Regions from separate parts of the Lentihominibacter sp. genome, predicted to be linked through region 1. Evidence: predicted binding sites of a transcription regulator. Region 1 holds the regulator's gene; the other holds the start of a gene.
What was found. The regulator LexA, encoded in region 1, represses DNA repair genes until DNA is damaged. The targets are predictions, from matches to a motif close to AGAACANNTGTTCT.
Positions count from the first base shown of each region.

Region 2: a site for LexA is predicted at 5,698-5,711, ahead of recA (recombinase RecA). Genes of this name have one in related genera too.

Region 1 is NZ_JBKTXS010000033.1:1,228-13,901, forward strand. Features, by position in the region: gene hcp (hydroxylamine reductase) at 1-1,631, opposite strand, end outside; gene lexA (transcriptional repressor LexA) at 1,833-2,495, opposite strand; gene ACLR96_RS08505 (aldehyde dehydrogenase family protein) at 2,611-4,038, opposite strand; gene trxA (thioredoxin) at 4,217-4,537, shown strand; gene ACLR96_RS08515 (desulfoferrodoxin family protein) at 4,589-4,978, shown strand; gene ACLR96_RS08520 (RDAC family protein) at 5,023-5,250, opposite strand; ribosomal protein L20 leader region at 5,573-5,722, shown strand; gene infC (translation initiation factor IF-3) at 5,789-6,289, shown strand; gene rpmI (50S ribosomal protein L35) at 6,317-6,517, shown strand; gene rplT (50S ribosomal protein L20) at 6,530-6,883, shown strand; gene ACLR96_RS08540 (carboxylesterase family protein) at 7,017-8,678, opposite strand; gene ACLR96_RS08545 (LuxR C-terminal-related transcriptional regulator) at 8,792-9,760, opposite strand; gene ACLR96_RS08550 (sigma-E processing peptidase SpoIIGA) at 9,914-10,756, shown strand; gene sigE (RNA polymerase sporulation sigma factor SigE) at 10,770-11,471, shown strand; gene argC (N-acetyl-gamma-glutamyl-phosphate reductase) at 11,593-12,534, shown strand; gene argJ (bifunctional glutamate N-acetyltransferase/amino-acid acetyltransferase ArgJ) at 12,537-12,674, shown strand, end outside.
Region 2 is NZ_JBKTXS010000006.1:1,634-14,307, forward strand. Features, by position in the region: gene ACLR96_RS02625 (DNA translocase FtsK 4TM domain-containing protein) at 1-2,416, shown strand, start outside; gene rimO (30S ribosomal protein S12 methylthiotransferase RimO) at 2,413-3,744, shown strand; gene pgsA (CDP-diacylglycerol--glycerol-3-phosphate 3-phosphatidyltransferase) at 3,746-4,279, shown strand; gene ACLR96_RS02640 (competence/damage-inducible protein A) at 4,319-5,548, shown strand; gene recA (recombinase RecA) at 5,730-6,851, shown strand; gene ACLR96_RS02650 (helix-turn-helix domain-containing protein) at 6,898-7,110, opposite strand; gene ACLR96_RS02655 (helix-turn-helix domain-containing protein) at 7,406-7,603, shown strand; gene ACLR96_RS02660 (ABC transporter permease) at 7,628-8,434, shown strand; gene ACLR96_RS02665 (ABC transporter ATP-binding protein) at 8,323-9,339, shown strand; gene tagD (glycerol-3-phosphate cytidylyltransferase) at 9,379-9,774, shown strand; gene ACLR96_RS02675 (CDP-glycerol glycerophosphotransferase family protein) at 9,804-10,922, shown strand; gene ACLR96_RS02680 (CDP-glycerol glycerophosphotransferase family protein) at 10,925-12,190, shown strand; gene ACLR96_RS02685 (aminotransferase class I/II-fold pyridoxal phosphate-dependent enzyme) at 12,267-12,674, shown strand, end outside.

The DNA.
Region 1 (12,674 bases):
CTGCTTATAAGTTTCAGATCAAAAGTATCGCTAAGATATTGCAGTACATTGGGACTGAGGAATGCAGGCAGTGTAGGTCCCAGATAGATGTTTTTAATTCCCAGACTCAAAAGTGCCAGCAGTACGGCGACAGCTTTTTGTTCATACCATGAGATTATGAATGACAGAGGAAGTCCGTTTATGTCTGTATCAAAAGCATCGGAAAGAGCAGTTGCTATGCGCACAGCAGAATAGGAATCGTTGCATTGACCTACATCAAGGAGTCTTGGAAGTCCTGCGGTTTCACCGAAATCAAGTTTGTTGAATCTATATTTTCCGCATGCCAATGTTAATATCATGCAATCTTTTGGAACCATTTCTGCAAATTCAGTATAGTAATTACGTCCCGGTCTTGCACCGTCGCAGCCGCCGATGAGGAAGAAATGTTTCACATCGCCCTTATGGACAGCTGCAACTATTTTTTCAGCATATCCTAATGTCGCATGATGCCCGAATCCTACAAGTATTTCTTTTGATTCCTGATCTTCTTTGAATCCTCCAAGTTTTATCGCCTGTTGTATTATTTCACTGAAATCTTTTTCTCCGTTTGACTTCTTTTCTATGTGTTTTACACCTTCCCACCCTACTACGTTAGTACTGTAGATTCTGTCTTTATATGAATCTCGCGGTCGCATCAGACAATTTGTAGTCATGAGGATACATCCTGGTATATTGTCAAATTCTTTCTGCTGATCCTGCCATGCTCCGCCAAAATTTCCTACAAGATGAGAGTATTTTTTTAGTCCTTTATAACCATGTGCGGGAAGCATTTCGCCGTGTGTGTAAATGTTTATTCCTTTTCCCTCTGTTTGTTTCAGAAGCATTTCCAGATCTTTCAGGTCATGTCCGGAAACGATGATGAAAGGACCTTTTTTAATTTTTATATTTACTTTGTGAGGAGATGGATTTTCATATACTTCTGTATTTGCATCGTCAAGGATTTTCATGACTTCTACAGCAATCTCTCCTGTTTTCATGGTCATCCTTATCATTTCATCTGCTGTTAGCGTGTCGTCGGTAGTAGATTCAAGAGCTGTAATATAAAAATCATCCACCTGATCGCTGTAATATCCCAGCTCTCTGGCCTGATGTCCATATGCGCTGATACCTTTGAGTCCATAAAGAATGGTCTGACGAAGTGAACGTATATCGGGATCAAGGGACTGATCGTACATAATCCCTGCTATTTGAGAGTCTTTGAGCATTTCACTTTTGGCGGACGGAAGATCATAGGTAGCATGTGAAGTAGGGCTATTAATTTTGCCTACAAGATTTCTGAGCCTTTCTTTTATTTTCTGAGATTCTTTAAGGAGTCTAACGTGATCTTCGGCATTAAAATTTACATTTGTTAGAGTGGTAAAAAGTGCATTCTCGATGAAGCTGACGATGTCTTTGTCTATATGATCCCCTTGATCAATCAGTTTTTTTCCATAGCAGCTTATTCCTTTTATCTGGAAAATAAGAAGGTCCTGCAGGTTGGCTATCTCAGGTGTTTTGCCGCATATCCCTAATTTAGTACAGCCTTTTCCGTTGGCAGTCTGTTCACACTGGTAACAGAACATTTCATAATTAAGATCCATATTGTTGTTCATTTTTTGTCTCCGTTCAAATTATTTTTTTCTTATTTTGTGCAGTAATATTGAAGATAATCGTTTATATTTAAATTTTTGATATATAGAGATACAAAAAATATCGTGCTGATTGTTTTTATGGATGTATATAATATCGCTGATAATGTTTTATGTATAATAAAAAGTCTGTTATGATCATAACAGACTTTTATAAAAGATTTATTAAAAATATCTAAAGACTCCTTTTACTTTTCCCAGTATTTTTACGTCTTGAACAATGATGGGACTCATAGAGGAATTTTCCGGCTGGAGTCTTATATGATCGTTTTCTTTATAAAAAGTTTTGACCGTGGCTTCGCTTTCAAATCCGTCCACCATAGCTACAATTATTTCTCCGTTTCTGGCTGTGTTCTGCTGTTCTACTAATATATAATCCCCATCCATTATACCGGCTTCGATCATACTCTCGCCTCTCACTGTAAGCATAAAGCTGGGATTGTTTCCTACGAATCTTGCGGGAACCGGAAAACTGTCTTCCACATTCTGCTCAGCAAGAATAGGAGTGCCTGCGGCTATTCTGCCCACAAGAGGTACCTCTATGATTTCGGCGCGGGATACTTCTCTGTTTACTGTGTTGCTGTCTGACATTTCATGTTTATCGTGAGAATCAGTTTGTCCGATGTCTACGAGCATTAGGGCTCTTGGCTTGGAAGGATCTTTCTTTATATAACCTTGTTTTACAAGGTTTGAGATATCCTTATGAACTGTAGATGTGGATTTGATATCCAGTGCAGAACATATTTCACGGACAGTAGGAGGGTAGCCTTTTTCTCTTATTTCAGCTCTCATGTAATTTAAGATGTTTTGTTCTCGTTCTTTTAACATGCGAATATCCTCCTTGTTTATGAGAACATTTTATCATAAAAAGAACAAAAAGTAAACACATGTTTTCTGCTGAGCTGAAAAGAGTATAATGCTTCAGCGTTTTGTCGCTGCATGATTAGGCATCTACTTTTGCAATAATATCTGCATTTATGAAGTCTTTGAGTGATTCAGGTTTCCAGTTGGGAATCTGTCTTGAAACATAAGTGTAATTCAAGAGATCTTTATATGTAACATTATGAGATACACTGTTGCCTCCCCATGTACCACATCCCAGTGTAAGTGAGACTGGATATCCACAGTTCCATCCTCCTGAATTAGTGAGACATTGCGGCTGATTTACTACTACTTTAGTTACCGGAACCGCAGAGGCAAGCTTATCTACATCAGCGGGATCATCAGTATGTATACCACAGCTGTGACCTTTTCCCTGATATTCCAGTGTAGATAGCATTTTGTTGATAGCATCGTCAAGGTTTTTTGCTTTCTGGATACCGGATACAGGAGAGAGCTTTTCTCCCGTAAATGGATGTTGGAGGCCGAAGCCATTAAATTCTTCCACCATTATGACTTTTGTTCCTGAGGGCACTTCAAGTCTTGCAAGGGCAGCTATATCTTCAGCACTTTGAGCAATGACAGCACGGTTGAGTACGTGATCATCAGGTGAGTTTGGCCACAATGTTTTTTGAAGTTTTGCTTTTTCTTCAGAACCTTCTTTACATAGGAAAGCTCCGTGATTTTCCATTGCTTTTATGAAATCATCATAGCAGTTGTCAAATACTATGATGTTATTTTCCGTAGAGCATGATGTTGAATTATCGTATGCTTTTGACAAACAGATCATTTCAGCTACTTTATCCATAGGTGTTTTGCCTGTTACTATAGATACGCAGTTTCCCACACCTACTCCAATGGCAGGTGTGCCGGAAGAGTAGGCTGCTTTGACGAGGGCTTCGCCTCCGGTGGCAAGGATAAAATCACATTGCGTCATCAGCTCTTGTGATACTTCAAGCTTAACCCATTCACAGTGACAGGTTTGAACCAGATCTTCAGGGTATCCAAGCTTTTTGATGGTGGCTCTTATCTCATTGACTATAGCGAGATTGAGCTTTCTGCATTTGGGGTGTGGAGCCAGGATTATGGCATTTCTTGTTTTCAGAGCCATGTTGGCTTTTATGATAGGAGTAGCTTCTCCATTGGTCACAGGCATGATTCCGGCAATAACTCCCATAGGTTTAGCCCATTTTTGAATGCCGGTTTCTTTATTGTCATCGAGAAGGCCTACTGATTTTTTATCTTTCATCTGAAGATAAGATCCCCAGACTTTTCCGTATATTTTAGAAATTTTATCTTCCGATATGCCCATTTTGGATTCCTCTACAAGCATTTCAGCAAACATTTTGGTTTTTTCGGGTTTTGTAAGGCTGTATGTTACCGCTGCTGTCAGAAGATCAACATCTTCCTGTGTGAAGTTATTGGCGTATTTTTGAGCCTTTCTTGCCTTTTTGACCAGTTCTGCGACATAGTCGTGTGCATTCATTGACATTTTTAAAGACCTCCTTAATGGTATAGAAAATACTGTACAATATTGATTTTATTATATTTTAACAAAAATAACTTTACAAGGAAAATGATCATATTTTTACCTTGATAGTCCAGATTATATATGTTATATTAGCATTAATGATATTAAAAAAATCGGATAAAATAAGCAGGAAAGGAAAGTGATAATTATGGAGATCATAAAAATAACAAAAGATAATTTTGAAAAAGAAGTAAAAGAATCGAAACAGCCGGTACTGGTTGATTTCTGGGCGGCATGGTGCGGCCCTTGTATGATGCAGGGTCCTGTTATGGATGAGATTGCAGATGAATACAAAAACATAAAAGTGGGAAAAATCAATATCGATGAAGAGCAGGCGTTAGCCATGAAATTTGGGGTCACCAGCATACCTACTTTGGTATATTTTAAAAATGGAGAAATTGCTGAGACATTGATTGGCCTGCGGTCGAAAGAGCAGATTGCAGAAGCTCTGGGACTGTAGGATGAGCTCTATTGCCTGCTTTTTATCAAAAAATAAAAAGGGGTATTTGATATGGATCCAAAGTTTTTAATGTGTAAAAAATGTGGAAGTACCATAACTTTTCTGACAGGCGAGGGAGATGACGTAAAATGTTGTGGGGATGAAATGGTAAGGTTGCATGCTTCTGAGACAGACGGCGCCAAGGAAAAACATGTTCCTAAGGTGAAAAAGCAGGAAGGTGCTGTAAGAGTTGATGTCGGAGAGATCAGCCATCCTATGGAAGACGATCATTTTATAGAATGGATATATCTTCAGACGAAAAGGGGCGGACAGTTTGCAAGACTTAAGGCAGGTGAAGAACCACGGGCTACGTTTGGAGTTTCGGCGGAAGTTCCGGGAGATGAAGCCATTGCTGTTTTTGCATACTGCAATAAGCACGGCCTCTGGAAAATGGGACTGTAATCAAAAAAAGATCCTTCATTAAAAAGAAGAAGGATCTTTTTTCATTATTCATTTTGAGCTTCTACTGTAAATTCCAAACCGTTTTCGGAATATACGGCTTTCAGATTCATATCGGAAAAATAGTTTTCAATATATTTGCGTAAATCATCATTTTTTTCTTCAAGAGAGAAAAACTGACCTCCGCATCTGTCATGAAAATGCAGGTGCATGGAAAAGCGTTTGTCAACTTCAGCTTTTAGTTTGCTTACTTCAGAAAAGGGTAATGCATACATGAATAAGAACCTCCTTTTTATTTTTAGTACTTTTCATATGATACCATGTTGATGAAGGGCATTCAAGATATCCCGGAGTGATAGAAATGATATTTAATAGTATCTTCAGTTTTGGAGAAACTATTAAAACAAAGGTGGTGATATGGTGTGGATAATTATGGCCATGGCTGTTATTGCAAGTATTTTTACATCTATAGGGCTGATTATGATAGGATTTTTGATGGTTACAGAATTTCCGGATGAGTGATTTTTCTGTGTGCATTAATAAGAATGCCGGGAAAATTTTCTTGCATATTATCTTTTCATATGATATAGTAATTCAGGTAGAAAGAAGAAGTTATCCGCTTCTCACCTAAGAGCGAAGGCTGTTTGGGTTAATAATAGGCAGATTTTGATTTTACTTTATTAAATGCGGAATCATAATTTATGCGAAAATTGGGGCGGATACATAGATCCGTTTTTTTATTATTCATAAAAACGGCAAGGGGAATTTATTAACGGAGTTTTATGGAGGTATAAGGCAATTAGCAGAGAAGCTATGATAAACGAAGAAATTCGTTCAAAGGAATTAAGAGTTATTGATACAGACGGTAGTCAGCTGGGAATAATGAGCAGGCAAGAAGCGCTTGATATATCGGAGGAAAAGAAGCTCGATTTGGTTTGTATTTCACCGAAAGCCAATCCGCCTGTTTGTAAGATTCTCGATTATGGAAAGTATAAGTATGAGCTTCAGAAGAAGGAAAAGGAAGCGAAGAAAAAGCAGAAGACTACTCAGGTCAAGGAGATCAGACTGTCAACATTCATAGAGGATCATGACATAATGGTTAAAGCTAAAACAGGTTCAAAATTCCTTAAGGATGGAGATAAACTGAAGGTGAGTCTGAGATTCAGAGGAAGAGAAAAGGATTATGTCGCAAGAGGGATGGAAGTAATGAACAAGTTTGCCGAAGCCGTTTCAGAAGTGGGTGACATCGATAGGAAACCTAATTTTGAAGGCAGAAGTCTTACTATGATTCTTACGCCGAAAAATGATAAATAAATTTAATAAGTAGGAGGATAATACGTCATGGCAAAGCAGAAAATGAAGTCTCACAGAGGCGCATCCAAGAGATTCAAGATAACAGGTTCAGGAAAAGTAAAGAGAAATAAAGCATATAAGAGCCATATTCTTACGAAGAAAAGCCAAAAGAGAAAGAGAGGCCTGAGAAAGGCTACGACTCTGACAAGCGCAGATCTTAAAAGAATAAAAGCGATATTAAGCAAGTAAGGAGGTAGCAAGATGGCAAGAGTAAAAAAAGGTGTAAATGCACATAAGAGACATAAAAAAGTTTTAAAAATGGCTAAAGGGTACTACGGTGCCAAGAGCAAGACTTTCAAGGCAGCTAAACCCGCTACTATGAGAGCTCTCCGTTCTGCTTATATAGGGAGAAAGAATAAGAAGAGAGAATACAGAAGGTTATGGATTGCGAGAATCAATGCTGCAGCAAGAATGAATGATATTTCATACAGCAGATTGATGAACGGGCTTAAGAAATCAAATATTGAAATAAACAGAAAAATGCTTTCAGAAATGGCTATCCACGATCCCGCGGCTTTCGCTAAGATCTGCGATACCGCAAAAAAGGCTCTTTAGAAACAAATAATATACAAGCAGATTATAGAGGTCAATTTATAGACCTCTATTTTTATTGTTGAAATTAAAGATAGAGTTTTATATAGAAAGGATTGTTTGCGTTGTTTATGCAAGCAATCCTTTTGAGGCAAGTTTAGTTTTCTGTACCATATGGTGTAAGCTGTCTCATATAGTCTATTATGTCACCTCTGTAGTCGCTCTTACAGCTCCATTTACCGGTGGAATTTATTATCATATTGTATTTGTGTTCTTCATCATATGGTGTCCACTTGGGAATTAAATCGTTGTTAGGATTGCCTGTCTTGGCAAAATGATACACCATAGACTGGGCTTTGGATATCATTTCATCAGACATAAGATCCGGATCACCGGTAAGTTCGGTATATCCGTCTTTACAGCCGAATTCAAAACACAGATCCATACAGTGAAGTGCTCTGCCATAAGGAGAGACTTCTGCTGAATCACCACTGTATTCAATGACACTTTTCATATCAGGCGCATATTCCCAGTAATAAAGATAGGTATTTTGATTGTATTTTGATTGAGTCTCGGCAATCATCTGAGTAGGGTAATTGAAATAGATTTCATTATACATATCCATAGCTTGTTTTACCGGATCATCACCCATTGTAAGGAAAGTGTCGTAGAATCCTTCTTTTTCCACTCCGTAATATCTGCCATAAGCATCGGATCTCATTGTATCTGTCTCTACCATATAATCGTATATTGACTGTGGGTCGGATATAGCCTCCGAGATACTGTTGTCCCAGTCGACAGCATTCCAATCCTCTTCGCCATTGGTGCCGCCTATAAGAAGGTCTATATCTGAAGCGACTCCATTTTGAAGATCTTCCCACCATGTTTCGGATACGATTCTGCCGTCTGCGCATTTAAGACCGGGGTGTACTCTGCCAAGGCGGTCTACGATGTCTGATATGTTTTCAGAGATATTTTTATCCGTCAAGGCTGCAGCTTCTTCTACTGTTCTCACCCCAAGCATTTCAAATATTATTTTGGAATTTTCTGTTACGGTTTCTTTTGATACTGCTTCTCTTGATTGGGTTCCGCTGTTGATGATAGCTCTGTTGAAATATTTGTGAGTACTTTGATCTGCCATAAGCATTTCCACAGCGCCTCCGCCTGCGGACTGTCCCATGATAGTTACGTTCTCAGGATCACCGCCGAATGCAGAGATGTTTTGGTTTATCCATTTTAAAGCTTGCGTCTGATCAAGCTTGCTTAAGTTTATAGCATCGGCATATTCATCTGTATATCCTTCCAGTACGGACATATCCACACCGGACATTATAGACATTCTGTAGTTGATGGTAACAAATACACAGTCTTCTCCTTCCGGAAGGCTTCTGATAAAGTATTCTCCGTCATAAGAAGGATCGGATGTTCCTCCCCATATACAACTGCCTCCATGGATAAACATTATTACAGGCTTATCCTTTGTTTCTGTATCTTTGGTCCATACATTAAGGAACAGGCAATCCTGTGAGCATGGGTCCTGAGATGCTGTTTCCACTTCATCGTAGGGCTGGATACAGTTATAACCGAAGGATGTAGCCTTTATTTCATCTTCTGCAGTTGTTTTAACATCTGTAGCTGCTTTAAAAGGCTCCATATTTCCGTATCGTATACCTAAAAATTCATCAATTCCCTCATTTTGCTGCCCTATATACGTTCCGGATGGTGCCTTTGCAACAGTCTGTGATTCGCCGCATCCGGAAAGGCTCATGCCAAAAGATAGGGTAAGACCTGCAAAAAACATTATTAATATCCTGTTCATTCTTTGCCTCCTTTCAAAAACATTTAATATGTTTTTAAAATAAAAACTTTTATTGCAGATTATTATAATTTACTGATAAAAATTTTGATATAGTACGACAGTACAGTTTTTGATCAGAGCTTGATTTTTTTGATCAGTTCATATCTGTTTTTAACATTTAGTTTTTTATATATATGTGAGAGATGTTGTTTTACGGTACTCTCGGATATATATAGTTTTTTTGCTATATCGGGATTGCTGAGGCCGCTGCAGGCGATGCTCAGCAATTCAAGTTCACGTGATGTCAGTTTGTATTTTCTGCCGACAGATTCTAAGGTCTCTTCACCAGTGATTCCCAGAATTTCAGGCATATAATAGTTTGCTCTGAATTCATTTTTCCTTGACACCATATAAAGGGTCAGGATACACATTGCCGCATAGAAAATATGGGCGGGATCGAAACTTGAAAACAGTATTTGGTTGGGAACCTCATCAAGGCAGGATATTATATCCCAGTTGGTGATATAAATCATGTAGATTACGAGGAATGAGGAAAAGAGCAGAACCCATTTTCTTTGCCGTTCTCCTTTCATTTTGAAGATTCCGTAGAAAATAAAAAATATACCTATGAGGATTAATGTTATATCGAATGTACAGTTGATATATAAAAGGATCTCAGAAGTTTTCTTTTGAGTGAGGCCTAATACAGACGGACTGAATTTGGCCATAAGGTTAAGAACATCCACAGTTATGCCGTATATGGCTGTGTATATGCAGAATCCTTTGATTCTGATAATATATGGATTTCCTGATATTGTGACTATGGCTGCGAGCCAAGAGGCTGCGATAAAGAAATAAGCCACATCTGAAAGAGTTGTAAGAGTATAGAACAGAGGTTTTGTAATATGCAGCTCAGTAAAAAACGTTACAAACATTTCCATTATAGTATAGGCAAGAAAGGATAAGAGCAGGACAGAGATTGTTTTGTATAGTGAACCTTCTCTCTTGACGGAAAATCTTACATATAACGTAGCGGCAACGGTGCAAGTTATTATGGTAAACACATAGAAAACCATACTTGTAAACATAGATAGTATTATCATTTCATCCTCCAATAATATTACAGATATTATTGCTTTTTAATATTTTTTTTGCAAGGCTTTTTTGTTTTGACAATCTCTCTTTTCGACAAATTGCGATGATTAAACAATATATAATCCTAATTACCATCGTTTTTACATAAAGGAATTTTACGGGTGAAAAAATTGATAGTATACGGGGAGATTCTCTTCATAGAGAATTTCGTAATAGGGTGCGTGCTTCTTTACATAACAGCTGAGATTTTTAAAGTCAGATTCACTGTTTTAAAGGATAAGATCAGATTTGTTTTAGGCGGTGTAATGTGCGGCATTTTTTCCATGGAAATATTTTTGCCACTGCCAATGTATTTTACGGTTATATCCGAGATAATGTTTGCCTTTGCTGTATGTTTTGTTGTATTAGGTAAAGAGCGTATATGGAAGAAAGCTCTGACCATGATTCTTGTGACATATTTTATGGGAGGCCTTACAATGGGGCTTTTGCTGATAACTCAAAACCCCGGTATATATACAGCTTCGGGAATATACACAGGAGATATGAAAGCTGCCTTTTTAGCTCTTTTTATCGGTATGGGTACATTCACTGCTAAGCAAATAATGAAAACTGTGGCAAGCAGGAAGTTTTATGAGGAACATGTTTTTGATGTAAAGATATTTATCGGAGATGAAGTCTTTGAAACAAAAGGTTTTTTCGACACCGGAAATCAGCTTACAGATCCTATAAACGGAAAACCTGTAGCGGTGGCTCAGGAAAGTCTGTGGAGTAGATTCGAAGATGAGGGCGCTGTCAGTGATGACAGAATAGGCATTGTACCTTACGAGGCAATAGGAACAAAGGGTATAATGATGTCGCTTCGTGTGGATTTTATAGAAATTTCAGGAAGACGGCTCAGGGGAAATGTTATTGCTAAGGGAAGCAGAGAATTCAACATATATGGGAAAGCAGCCAATGGGTGTGAGTTGCTTTTATCCAAAGATATGTCGGACAGGAAAACGTGAAGGGAGAGGAATAATGATAAGGAAATTGATGTTATGGCTGAGGCTGAAATTTTTAAACAAGAAAAATAAAGTTTTTTACATAGGAGGTAATGATACGCTGCCGCCTCCTCTCTCTGCAGAGGAAGAACATAAGGCCATACTGGGATTTATGGCGGGAAGTAAAATAGACAGAGATCTGCTGATAGAACATAATCTTAGACTGGTGGTCTATATAGCAAAGAAGTTTGAAAGTGCAGGTGTGAATGTGGAAGATCTTATTTCCATAGGAACCATAGGATTGATAAAGGCTGTTAATACCTTTAAGATAGAAAAGAATATAAAACTGGCTACATATGCATCAAGGTGTATAGAAAATGAGATTCTTATGTATCTGAGAAGAAATAATAAAATAAAGGGGGAAGTATCTTTAGATGAGCCTCTCAATGTGGACTGGGATGGAAACGAGCTTCTTCTTTCTGATATATTAGGTACAGAAAGTGATGAGGTCTATGGGCATATAGAAGAGGAAGTGAATAAAAGCCTTTTGGGATATGCTATGGATAAACTGACAGGAAGAGAGCGTGAAATAGTGGAAATGAGATTTGGTCTTGCCGGAGGCAGAGAATTGACTCAAAAGGAAGTTGCCGATAAAATGGGAATATCGCAGTCATATATTTCAAGACTGGAAAAAAAGATAATAGGAAGGCTGCAAAAGGAAATAAAAAAATTAGGATAAAGTGGTAAAAAAATATTGAAATAAACTATATACTGGTGTATCATAAAAAACATAGTGAATAAATATGCTGTACAATTAATAAAAATTCAAACAAGCAACATGAAATCGGAGGCATTAATTTATGAAATATAAAGTATTTATTGACGGTGCGGAAGGCACTACAGGGTTAAAGATACATCAATATTTTCAAAAACGCGATGATATAGAAGTATTAAAAATAGATTCAGATAAGCGTAAGGACTTAGAGGAAAGATTGGCATTGATAAAAAAAGCCGATGTTTCCTTTTTGTGTCTGCCTGACTCTGCCGCAAGAGAAATTGCGGATGCAGCGCCTGCGGAATGCAGGATACTTGATACATCTACTGCTCACAGAACTGATCTTTCATGGGTATATGGAATGCCGGAACTTTGTCCGCAGCAGAGAGATATGATAAAAGAAAGCAACAGGGTGGCTGTGCCCGGGTGTCATGCAACAGGAGTCATTTTGCTGATAAAGCCGTTACTTGAAGCAGGTATTATATCGGCGGACTATCCTTTCTCCGCTACTTCACTTACAGGCTACAGCGGAGGCGGAAAAAAAATGATAGCACAGTATGAGGCAGGAGATAGGCAAAGAGGCAATATGGGAGGGCAGGATATTCTATGCAGTCCGAGACAGTATGGAATATCGCAGACACATAAGCATCTTCCGGAAATCCTGTCGGCAACGGGAATCAGTACACCGCCTGCATTTATGCCTATAGTTGGAGATTACTACAGCGGCATGGAGGTGATTGTACCTGTTAAAATCAGCGGTGCATCAAAAACGGATGTAGAAAAAATAATGTCGGATTATTATGAAGGGCAGCCCTTAGTGAAAGTAAAAGAATCTCTTGATGATGAAGGATTCATAGCAGCGGGAAGGCTGTCAGGATCAAATACACTTGAAATAGCTGTAGAAGGAAACGATGAAAATATATTGCTCATAGCAACTTATGATAATCTGGGCAAAGGCGCGTCGGGAGCTGCGATACAGAATATGAATATTATGCTTGGAATAGATGAAACGAAAGGGTTGATATAGATATGTCAGAGATTATCATAAAGGATATTGAGGGAGGAGTCTGTGCTCCGAAAGGTTTTAAGGCCGCGGGAACAGCCTGTGGTATAAAAGGCAAAACAGATAAAAAAGATCTGGCTCTTATAGTAAGCGATGTCATGTGC
Region 2 (12,674 bases), on a different contig from region 1:
TATAATAGCGTTTCAAACTGAGGCTGCCGGAACAATAGGTTTATCTTTATCACATTTTTTTAAAGGAATGTTTGGATTTGCTGCATATATACTGCCGTATTATTTTATAATATACGGCGTTTTGTTGTTTATGAGAAAAACTATACATGTAGGAATAAAATCAGCAGTATTGCTGCTTATAATATTTTTGATGATTTCTCTGATGAATTCAGGAAGATTTATTAATGATACAGTTTTAAATCAGAGGTTTTGGAATATTCCGGTATATTATAACAATGGCATGGCTCTTGATGACGGAGGGGCCTTCGGAATGATGACTGGGAAATTAATCGTTAAACTGATTGGTATTCCGGGACTTTATATATTTTCTGTAGTAGCGGTGGTGATATGTCTTCTTATGCTGATGAATACTCCGGTATCACGTTTTCTGGAAAAAGCAAAAGAAAGAAAAGTAAAGCGTGATGAATTCAGAGAAGAACGTGCTGCGGAAAAACAGCGGCAGAGATCAATACATTCTGATGATATGAAGGAACGGACTCCTGCTCACAGTACTGCTGAGGTTTATGCGGCAGCGGAATCTAAAGGATATGGTGATACGGGGATTACTGCACGGCAGAAGAAAATTCTTGGTTATGTACAGGATGAAGATCTTGCTTCAGGAAAAGCAATGGACGGTCTTGATTTTTCACTGGGAGAGGACAGACAAAAAAGCGGTAAGAAAAATAAGAAAAAGATGAAAATTACGCCTGTGGATACTTTTGATATCACGGATCAGGAGTCATCTTATCGATGTGAAGATGATGACGTAAAATCCGAAGGTTTCGGAAGCCCTATTATAGTGGGGGGATTTTCTCCAAAGATGATGGAAGAAAAATTGACAAAGGCGGAAGCAGAGAAGAGTATGTTGCGTGAGGATGATTTCAATATAACAACATCTTCATCTGAAAGTTATAAATTTCCTTCGATAGATCTTCTGACAAAGGCTAAGAAAAAGGGAACTAATCCGGCTGAGGAAGAGAATATTCTAAGAGCTAAGGCTGTAAAACTGGAAAATACTCTTCATAGCTTTAATATAGATGCTCAGGTGACAAATGTTACTCAGGGACCGGCAGTTACAAGATATGAAGTACATCCCAACAGTGGAGTCAAGGTTAAGGGGATTAAAAATCTGGCTGATGATATAGCTCTCAATATGGAGGCCAAAAGTATAAGGATAGAAGCCCCTATACCGGGAAAACCTGCAGTTGGGATTGAAATAGAAAATGACAGGATCAATATGGTTACCATAAGAGAGATCATAGATTCCGCAGTTTTTAAAAAATCCGAATCAAAAATAACTTTTGCTGTAGGAAAGGATATAGCAGGCAAGGCTATTGTTGCTGATTTGAAATCTATGCCGCATCTTCTGATTGCAGGATCTACAGGGTCGGGAAAAAGTGTCTGTATAAATAGTATAATAACAAGTATTTTGTATAAGGCGAAACCTGAAGAGGTTAAACTTGTTCTTATCGATCCTAAGGTCGTGGAGCTGGCCAATTACAACGGAATACCTCATCTGTTAATTCCTGTAGTGACAGAACCGTCGAAAGCCGCCGCTGCTCTTAATTGGGCTGTAGCTGAAATGGATGACAGATATAAGAAGTTTGCCGAAGAAGGCGTAAGAGAATTGGCAAGTTATAATAACACCATGAGAAATAAAGGCGAGGAAGAAAAAGTGATGGCGCAGGTTGTTATTATCATAGATGAGCTGGCAGATCTTATGATGGCAGCGCCTTCGCAGGTAGAAGAGTCGATTTGCAGATTGGCGCAAAAAGCAAGAGCTGCTGGAATGCATTTGATCGTTGCTACTCAGCGACCTTCTGTAGATGTCATTACAGGTGTGATAAAAGCCAACATACCTTCACGTATAGCTTTTGCAGTGTCTTCTCAGTTTGATTCCAGAACTATATTGGATATGTCAGGGGCTGAAAAATTAGTTGGAAAAGGAGATATGCTATTCAATCCTCTTGGCAGCGGTAAGCCGACAAGGGTACAGGGAACTTTTATTTCTGACGAAGAAGTTCATGATGTGATCGAATTTGTAAAAGGACAGGTGGAGAAAGCTGAGTATTCATCTAATGTAATGGATTCTATAGAGCGAGCCAATACACCTGCTGCCGAAAAGAGTGAGCGGGATCTTGAGGATGAACTTTTGCCGGAAGCCATAGAATTGGTGGTGCAGGCACAGCAGGCATCTGTATCCATGCTGCAAAGAAGGTTTAGGATAGGATATAACAGAGCAGCCAGAATAATAGATATGATGGAAGACCGTCAGATAGTAGGTCCGTCAGACGGAAGCAGACCGAGACAGGTATTGATTTCGGAAGAAGATCTGATGAATATGCGAGATAATACAAAGGATTTGGAACAAGAATGAAGTTATATATAGCAACGATGGGATGCCCTAAGAATTTTAATGACTCTGAAGGGATAGAAGGTATATGGGAGGCTGCAGGCATGGAGCTGGCAGATTCCTTAAAGGAAGCCGATGCAATACTGGTAAATACTTGTGGTTTTATAAATGATGCTAAACAGGAATCTATAGACTGTATATTTGATATGGCACGGTTTATAGATGAAGGGGATGAAAGAGGCAAAAAAATCCTGATTGTTTCAGGCTGTCTTTCCCAGCGTTACGGAAAGGAACTTGCCGATGAACTTCCGGAGGTAGATATTTTCCTGGGAGTCAATGATTATGAGCGCCTTCCACAGATTGTGAAGGGATTTAAAAGGGGCGAAAGGCAGCAGATATTCAGTTGCCAGTCCGATGGCTTTGAAGAATTTTCTGCCAGAAAGATAAAGGAGAATCCGTATTCCATGACTTTGAGGATTGCAGAAGGTTGCAATAATTGCTGTACATACTGTGTTATACCTCAGATAAGGGGAAAATACAGAAGCAGACCTATGGAGAATATAGTGGATGAGGCGGAGATTCTGGCCTTAAAGGGGTGTAAAGAGTTAATTCTGATAGCTCAGGACGTGACAGAGTACGGACGTGATATTTACGGAAAATTGATGCTGCCAGAGCTTTTAAGAAAGCTGTGCCGGGTAGAAGGCATAAGATGGATAAGGCTTATGTACTGTTATGAGGACAAGATAACCGATGAACTTATTGATGTAATGGCTTCAGAAGAAAGAATTTGTAATTATATAGATATTCCGCTGCAGCATATCTCAAATGATGTACTTAATGCGATGAATCGATATTCCACAACAGAAAGTATTAAGGATACAATAGGAAGATTAAGGTCAGCTATTCCTGATATACATATAAGGACTACTTTCATCGTCGGATTTCCCGGAGAAAGTGAGAAAGACTTTGAGGAACTTGTAAATTTTGTTGAAGAAACAAAATTTGAGCGTCTGGGTGTATTTGCTTATTCACGTGAGGAAGGTACGGTTGCAGGGAATATGGATAATCAGATAGAAGAGGATGTGAAGTCTGTTCGAGCCGATACTGTAATGAGAAAGCAGCTTGATATTTCCCGAGAAATAAACCAAGCAAAGGTGGGAAATACTATAGAGGTCATGATTGACGAAATGGATAATGAAGGGGCTTATATTGGAAGAACTGTATATGATGCGCCTGAAATAGACAATACCGTTATTTTTAAATCAAATGATAAGCTTAGTCCCGGAGATATGGTTCGGATACATATAACGGATGCTTTTGATTATGATTTGATAGGAGAAAAGGAGGAATAATATGAATTTGCCTAATAAACTTACTATGGGGAGGATATTTGCCATACCTGTATTCATTGTAGTTTTTCTCATGGGATATAAATATGCTGCAGCTATAATTTTTATATTGGCAGCTTTGACGGATATGCTTGACGGGCATATAGCAAGAAAACATAATTTGGTGACTAATTTCGGAAAACTGATGGATCCCCTTGCCGATAAGCTTCTGGTTATGTCAGCTCTCATATGTCTTGTACAGGTTGAATATGTTCCTGGGTGGATGGTGATTTTAATACTGGGAAGAGAATTTATAATAACAGGCATGAGACAAGTAGCAGCGGCTCAGGGAATAGTAATAGCAGCAGGTACTACAGGAAAGATCAAAACTATAACTCAGATGATAGCAATACCTCTTCTTATATTGGAAAACTGGCCTTTTAGCCTTTTGAACTTTAATTTACCTATGGATACTATATTTCTTTGGATAGCTTTGATAATGACTATTGTTTCAGGTATTGAATACATAGCTAAAAATAAAAAATTATTTTCTATGTAGAAATTAGGAAAATTTTTTAGCAGAAAAGAGGTAGTAAAGATGAAAACGGCTATTTTAAGTGTAGGAACAGAGCTGCTTTTCGGCCAGATAACCAATACTAATACAGTATATCTTTCAAATAAACTTAATATGCTGGGATATGATGTCATGTATCATTATACTGTAGGTGATAATCCGGAAAGAGTATTTGATATGATAAACTTAGCTTTTGAGGATTGTGATTTGGTATTGACCACGGGAGGTCTGGGGCCTACACAGGATGATTTGACTAAAGAGGTGGCCTGTGAAGTAATGGGTGATGAACTGGTCCTTGACGATGATGTAATGGAAGAGCTTGTCTCATACTTTAAGAATCTTGGAAGAGAAATGACGGAAAACAACAAGAAACAGGCGATACTGCCGTCCAGAGCTAAAGTGTTCCATAATGATGCAGGAACGGCTCCCGGTTTCGCTTTAGAAAAAGACGGCAAGTATATAATATGTATGCCCGGGCCTCCGAGAGAGATGACAAGGATGTTTGAAAAAAGTGTTATGCCGTTTTTAGAATCGATGTCTGATGATGTCATTTATTATAGGATGATAAGAGCATTTGGTATAGGAGAGTCTCAGCTGGAAACAGAACTTATGGATCTTATAGACGATCAGACTGATCCGACACTTGCAACATATGCAAAAGAGGGAGAATGCTCTCTTAGGATAGCGTCAAAGAAGAAATCACGTCATGAAGCAAAAGAAGCTGTTGATCGTATGCTTGAAACAGTGATAGAAAGGATCGGAGATTATATTTACAGCTGTGATGATGAAGAGCTGGTTGAGGTAGTATGTCAAAAACTTATGAAAAAAGGACTTACATTGTCATCGGCTGAATCATGTACAGGCGGCATGTTTGCTGCGGCAGTCACAGATATACCGGGGATTTCCAGGGTATTTCAGCGGGGCCTTGTAACTTACAGCAATGAAGCTAAAATGGATGAACTTGGAGTCAGAGCTGAGACTTTAGATGAATTTGGTGCTGTAAGTGAAGAAACTGCTGTTGAAATGGCAGAAGGACTGAAGAGGGTAAGCGGTAGTGACATCTGCATATCTGTTACCGGAATAGCAGGCCCTGACGGAGGAAGCAGGGAAAAACCGGTAGGACTTGTGTATATAGGTTTTATTTATGGAGATAAGAAGCTTTGTAAAAAAGTTCTTATGAGAGATGTCAATAGGAAATGGAACAGGCATTATACACTGCTCAGTATGTTAGACATGATAAATAAGAATATATAATAGGGTATGGCTACGATTTTTTTCGCAGCCATGTCTATAGTAAATATACTTAATATATTGACAAAACGCATAATAAAATGTAAAATTATTCCATAAAAATTCGAGATAATTTTCTTGACCTCATGGTAAAAATAGGGTATTATAATTAAAGAACAAACGTTCTTGATTTGGAGGTAATTATATGGCAGCTAAAAATGAAACTAAAAATATGAAGTCGGCCAGTAAGGAAGACAGAGATAAAGCGTTGAATGAAGCTCTTGCACAGATACAGAAACAATTTGGCAAAGGTGCTGTAATGAAACTCGGTGATGACGGTGCCAGAATGAATATAGAGGCTATATCCACAGGCTCAATGAGTCTTGATTTGGCAACTGGAATAGGTGGAGTTCCGAAGGGAAGGATCATTGAAGTATTTGGTCCTGAATCATCAGGTAAAACTACTCTTACGCTTCATATAATTGCCGAGGCGCAGAAACAGGGCGGAAGAGCGGCTTTTATAGATGCTGAGCACGCGCTTGATCCTGAGTATGCGAAAAATCTGGGGGTGGATGTTGATGAACTTCTCGTCTCTCAACCTGATTACGGAGAACAAGCTTTGGAGATAGCTGAAATGCTTGTTAGGAGCGGAGCTGTTGAAATAGTAGTGGTTGACTCCGTTGCAGCGCTTGTTCCAAAACATGAGATAGACGGAGCTATGGGAGATGCTACAGTGGGTATGCAGGCGCGTCTTATGTCACAGGCCCTGAGAAAGTTGGCAGGAGTTATAAATAAAACTAATACTACTATTATATTTATAAACCAGCTTAGGGAGAAAATAGGAGTGATGTTTGGAAATCCGGAGACAACTACAGGCGGTAGAGCTCTCAAATTCTTTTCTTCTATGCGAATAGATGTGAGAAAAGAAGAAAGTATAAAGTCTGGAGATCAGATATTGGGAAACAAGACGAGAGTTAAGATCGTCAAGAATAAAGTTGCCCCGCCTTTTAAACAGGCAGAATTCGATATCATGTACGGTCAGGGCATTTCAAAATCCGGAGATGTTTTGGATTGTGCCGTAGATGCGAAGATCATAGAAAAAGCCGGTTCATGGTATAGTTTCGAAGGAAATCGGATCGGACAGGGAAGAGAAAATGTGAAAAAATATCTTGAAGATAATCCCGATATTATGGATAAAGTTGAAGGAATTCTTCTTGATAATCTCAGAAATGATAGGGATAAAGACACAGATAATGTTGAACAGGATATCCCGGGAATCGATACAGATGATATAATAATCGATGAAGATGGAGTTATCATAGAATAGTAATTACAATAAAGGAGCTGTTGAATGAATTTTCCAAACAGCTCCTTTATTTATATGGTTTTTTACAGTCAGTCTGATCTAACAGATAGTCTATGCTGACATTATAAATCTTCGACAAACGTATCAATATTTCCGTTGGAATGTCATTTTCTCCTGTCTCGTATTTAGAATATCCTGTTTGTGACATGCCTAAGATTTTAGATAATTCCTTTTGTGTCATATCATGATCAGTTCTTAAATCACGGATCCTTCTGTACATTACGTTGTATATCACCTCCATAAAGTCGACATTTTTATCCAAAATTTTACTTTATGATTTTGATTATAGAACATATGATTGTTTCTATAGCGTTTTTAACCTGAAACAGATTAAAAACGATGCAGAATATGTTTCTTCTTTAAAAAATTTATTTGAATTTTTTGCTATTTTTTGAGGGGGGGGGGGTGATTGACTATTGGGTCAAAATACTGTATAGTAATAAATGAATTAACCTGTTTCAGGTTAAAATTTTTATCAATTGTTAACCTGAAACAGGTTAAAATGAGAGTGGGAAATGATTGAATATACGCCCTTTTGGGAGACCATAAAAAAGAAGAATATAAGTACATATAAACTTATAAAAAAATACAGCGTAAGAAGTTCAACTATACACAGGATTCGTCATAACGAACCCTTGAGTACAGTAACGATTGATTTATTATGTGAAATTTTAGATTGTAATGTTGAAGATATTCTTGTATTTAGAAAATAATAGGCGTTTTGATAGGAAGAAAAAGTGAAAACATTATTTGAAATAATAAAAGAACATATTATGTGGCGCGAGCAGATATTGAAATTGGCTAAGGCTGATATAGTAAAAACCTATTCCGGTGCTGCATTGGGATGGGCATGGGCTATTATAAAGCCGACAGTCATGGTTTTAGTATTGTGGTTCGCGTTTTCAATAGGGCTTAGGGCAAACAGAGATATAAACGGATGCCCGTATATCCTTTGGATATTGGCAGGAATGGTACCGTGGTTTTATATGAGTGAAATGATAAGTCAGGGTACGGGGGCGATATTAAAATACAGATATCTTGTTACAAAGATGAAATTTCCTGTATCTACAATACCTACATTCGTAGGGTTGTCTAAGCTGATGATACATTTTTTCATTATCGGCATTATGCTTATTATTTTCATAATTCTGGGACATTTCCCGGGCAAATACATATTGCAATTGCCCATATATTTGTTGCTTATGGTAATATTTTTTACATTCTGGAGTCTGTTTGCTTCTATGCTTTCTGCCATGAGTAAGGATTTTAAAAATCTGGTTCGTTCTTTTGTAACCCCTATATTTTGGCTTTCGGGGATAATGTACGATGTCAACAGTATAGAAGTGGGCTGGATAAAAATCTTAATGCTGTTTAATCCTGTGAGCTATTTTGCATCCGGATACAGAAACACATTCATATATGAGACTTGGATATGGCAAGAAAGGATACCGTTCATATGTTTTATGATAATGCTGCTCGTCATGATCGTCGCAGCTACATGGGCGTACAACAGAACCGTAAAAGAGATACCAGATATTTTGTGAGGCAGAAAAATAAGATGACTGATAAAAATAATGTTATAGTATTGGATCATGTTACAAAAATATATAAATTATTCAAAAATGACAAGAAAAGATTCTTGGCTACATTTATAAAATCTGTGACATATAGAGAAAAACGAGCAATAAATGATGTATCTTTTTCTGTAAAAAAAGGTGAGTCTGTTGCTTTGTTTGGCCGAAACGGCGCAGGAAAATCCACAATACTTAAAATGATAACAGGAGTCTCTTTCCCAACTTACGGAAAGATACATGTGAAAGGAAGGGTAGGAGCACTTTTAGAGCTGACAGCAGGATTTGACCCTGAGTTTTCAGGAAGAGAGAACATCTATCTCAAAGGGCAGCTTACCGGCATGACCAATAAAGAAATAGAAGAAGTTGAAGAGGATATTGTAGAGTTTGCCGAAATAGGTGAATATATAGATCAGCCGCTTCGAACATATTCCAGCGGGATGAAAGCAAGGCTGGGATTTGCAATAAATGTCTGTATAAGGCCTGATATTTTGATAGTAGATGAAGCATTGAGTGTAGGAGATTCAAAATTTCAGAAGAAATGTGTCGATAGGATCAAGAAAATGATAAAAGATTATGGAACGACACTGCTTCTTGTTACGCATTCTACAGCTACAGCAAAGCAGTTCTGTGACAGGGGTATTGTACTCAGGTCAGGGAGAGTACTTTATGACGGAGATATAAGTGATGCCATATACTTGTATAACGAAAGCCTTAAACGGAAGGAAGCAACTAATCTTACAAGGGTAACAAGCGAGAGTGATAACCGCATCAAGCATCCGGTGGAAATGTCACATAAGCATATGATAATTTTGATAATGATATTGACAGTTGTTGTTGTAGGGATGGGGATTGGATTAAGCTTTATGAGGATGTAATTATTAAGTTAAACTGCTGTACAGACGGAGATATGGATAATGGTTAGAGTTTTAACATATGGAACATTTGATTTACTTCATTATGGGCATATTAATTTGTTGAAACGTGCAAAGGAATTAGGTGACTATTTGATAGTTGCGTTATCAACAGATGATTTTAATGAATTAAAAGGAAAAAGGGCATTTCATGATTATGAAACCAGAAAAATCATGTTGGAAGCTGTGAGGTATGTAGACCTTGTAATTCCGGAAAAAAAATGGGAGCAGAAAATAGATGATATCAATACATATAAAGTTGATATATGTGTAATGGGAAGTGATTGGAAAAACAGTGATAAATTTGATTATTTGAAAGATTACTGTGAATTGAAGTTTTTAGATAGAACAGAGGGTATTTCAACGACTAAGATAAAAGAGGAATTAGGATCTGATTGATTCTATAAATAAAAATGAAAATTATCATTATGAGAATAGCGGTAGCCATATTGAATTTAGTCTATTTAGCATTTAAATCATTTAATCTGAAAAAGAAAATAACTATTTTGAGTAGGCAGTCAAATAAAAAGACTATAGATATACGTCTTCTTGAGGAGGCTTTAAAAGAAAGAGATATAGAAACAGTAGTACTTACTAAAAGATTGACAAAGAGTTTTTCTGGTGGAATAAAATATGGATTTCACATGTTGAGACAGATGTATCATATAGCAACCTCTAAAGTAGTAGTAGTGGACGGATATTGCATACTTATATCCATTATAAAGAAAAAAGAAGGTCAGAGAGTGGTTCAAATATGGCATTCACTTGGTGCTATAAAAAAGTTTGGATATCAAACTGTGGGAAAACCAGGAGGAAATAGAGAAGATATAGTAAAGGTTATGAGGCTTTACAGGAACTATGATTATGTTATAGCGCCTAGCCGGGCAACAGCTACCTTTTATAGTGAGGCTTTTGATATAAAAAGGGAAAAAATAAAGTTGCTTGGCTTGCCGAGGATAGATTACATAAACAATAGCGATAAACGCATACAAATGAAAATACTGGAGGATTATCCGAAGCTAAAGGAAAAGGAAAATGTTCTATATGCTCCGACATTCAGGAAGAACAGTAGTTTAGATATAGAAGGATTTTTAGAAAGATTTGATTTCGAAAACTATAATTTAATTATTAGGAAACATTGGCTTGATAGAACCAATTATGAAAATGTATTAAGCAAAGGAGTTGTGATTGCTAAAAATCACGATATTCTTGATTGGATAAAAATATCGGACAAGGTAATAACGGATTATTCAGCGGCAGCATTTGAAGCCTTGCTGATGGATAAGGAGCTATATTTCTATATTCCTGATGTTTATGAATATGAGGAAAATGTAGGCCTTAATGTGGATTTTGTAAAAGAAAGAATCGGAGAATATGTATTTTGCCGTGAAGAACATCTTTTTAGAGCAATGTCAGAGCCATACTGTAGTGAGAATATGAAGCTCTTTTTCAGAAAATACATATCCATAGACTGCAGTAATGTTACAAATAGACTATCAGATTTTTTGGTTTCATTGACGAATGATTTTAAAGGAGAGCATCGTTAGAAATGGGAGTATATAGGATAATCAGAAAAAAAATAAAAAAATGGCTGATAAATTTATCTAAAAAAAACAGTGTTGTACGTACGTTTTTTAGAAGTCTCAGATACATAAAAAATCGATGCAGATATTTGTTATATCACTTTGCTCATGTAAATGATAAGAAAATTATATTTGAATCGTTTATGGGGAGGAGGTATTCTGATAATCCAAGAGCGGTGTATGAGCACATGCTGCAAAATGAAAAATTTAAAGATTTTGAATTTGTATGGGCATTTAAAAATATAGATAAGCATAAAGAATTTGATGTTTTGTATAATAGCCGCACACAAATAGTAAAGTATGGTTCAAGATCTTATTACAGAGCTTATGGAACAAGCAAATATTGGGTAAGTAATTCGCGTATTCCCGAGGCAATATATAGAAAAGCAAGTCAGGTATATTTGCAGTGTTGGCACGGTACTCCTCTTAAAAAACTGGGATATGATATAAATGTAGAAGGAAAAAATGCACTTAACTCAAACAAGGATATAAGAAAAAAATATAAAGCGGATGCAGAAAGATATTCATATATGACATCGTCATCAAGGTTCTGTACAGAGAAATTTATATCCGCTTTTAATCTTGAAGCTTGGGGAAAACAAAATGTGATTATTGAAGAAGGGTTTCCACGTAATGATGTTTTGTCAAATTACAGGCAGGAAGACATAAGAAAAATAAAAGAAAAGCTCGGAATAGCGGAAGATAAAAAAGTTATTTTATATGCTCCCACATGGAGAGATAATCAGCATGACAGCAGTAAGGGATATGTATATACAAATGAGCTTGATTTTGGCGTAATGCAAAGAGAATTATCTGAATCATATGTCGTGTTGTTTAGGGCGCATTATTTTGTAGCTAATAATTTCGATTTTGAAAAATATTCTGGATTTGTTTACGATGCTTCATATTACGAAGATATAAATGATTTGTATATAGTATCGGACATGCTTGTTACAGATTATTCAAGTGTGTTCTTTGATTATGCAGTACTCAGAAAACCGATAATTTTCTTTATGTATGATCTGGAAGAATATGCTGAACAAATAAGAGGATTTTATTTGTCACTGGATGAACTACCAGGGAATATATGTACAAATGAAGAGCAGCTCTTAGATGAAATTAAAAGTGGAGGGAGTATCCTTCATTCCAGATATGATAATTTTAATAAGGAATATAACTATCTGGATGACGGACAGGCAACAAAGAGAGTTGTGGAGAAAGTGTTTTTGTAAGCTAAGAGAACACAGCTTTAATGATAAATGAATTGGCGTGTAAGACGTTAAAGTTATGAAGGAAGAGGAGAATGCTATGCAAGCAATAATTTTAGCCGCTGGAATGGGGAAACGATTAAAGAATTTAACTCAGAATAATACTAAGTGTATGGTAGAAGTTAATGGAGTTACACTAATTGATCGAATGTTGCATCAAATTGAAAAATGTAATGTTTCGCGTATAGTTATCGTGGTTGGGTATGAACGTAAAAAACTTATTGACTACATAGACACGTTAAATATATCTATTCCCATTATATATGTTAAAAATGAAATATATAATAAAACCAACAACATATATTCATTAGCATTGGCGAAGAAATATTTGTGTGAAGAAGATACTCTATTATTTGAGTCAGATCTTATATTTGAAGACTCAGTATTGGAAAAGCTGTTACAAGACCCGCGAGAATCATTAGCTTTAGTTGATAAATATGAAAGCTGG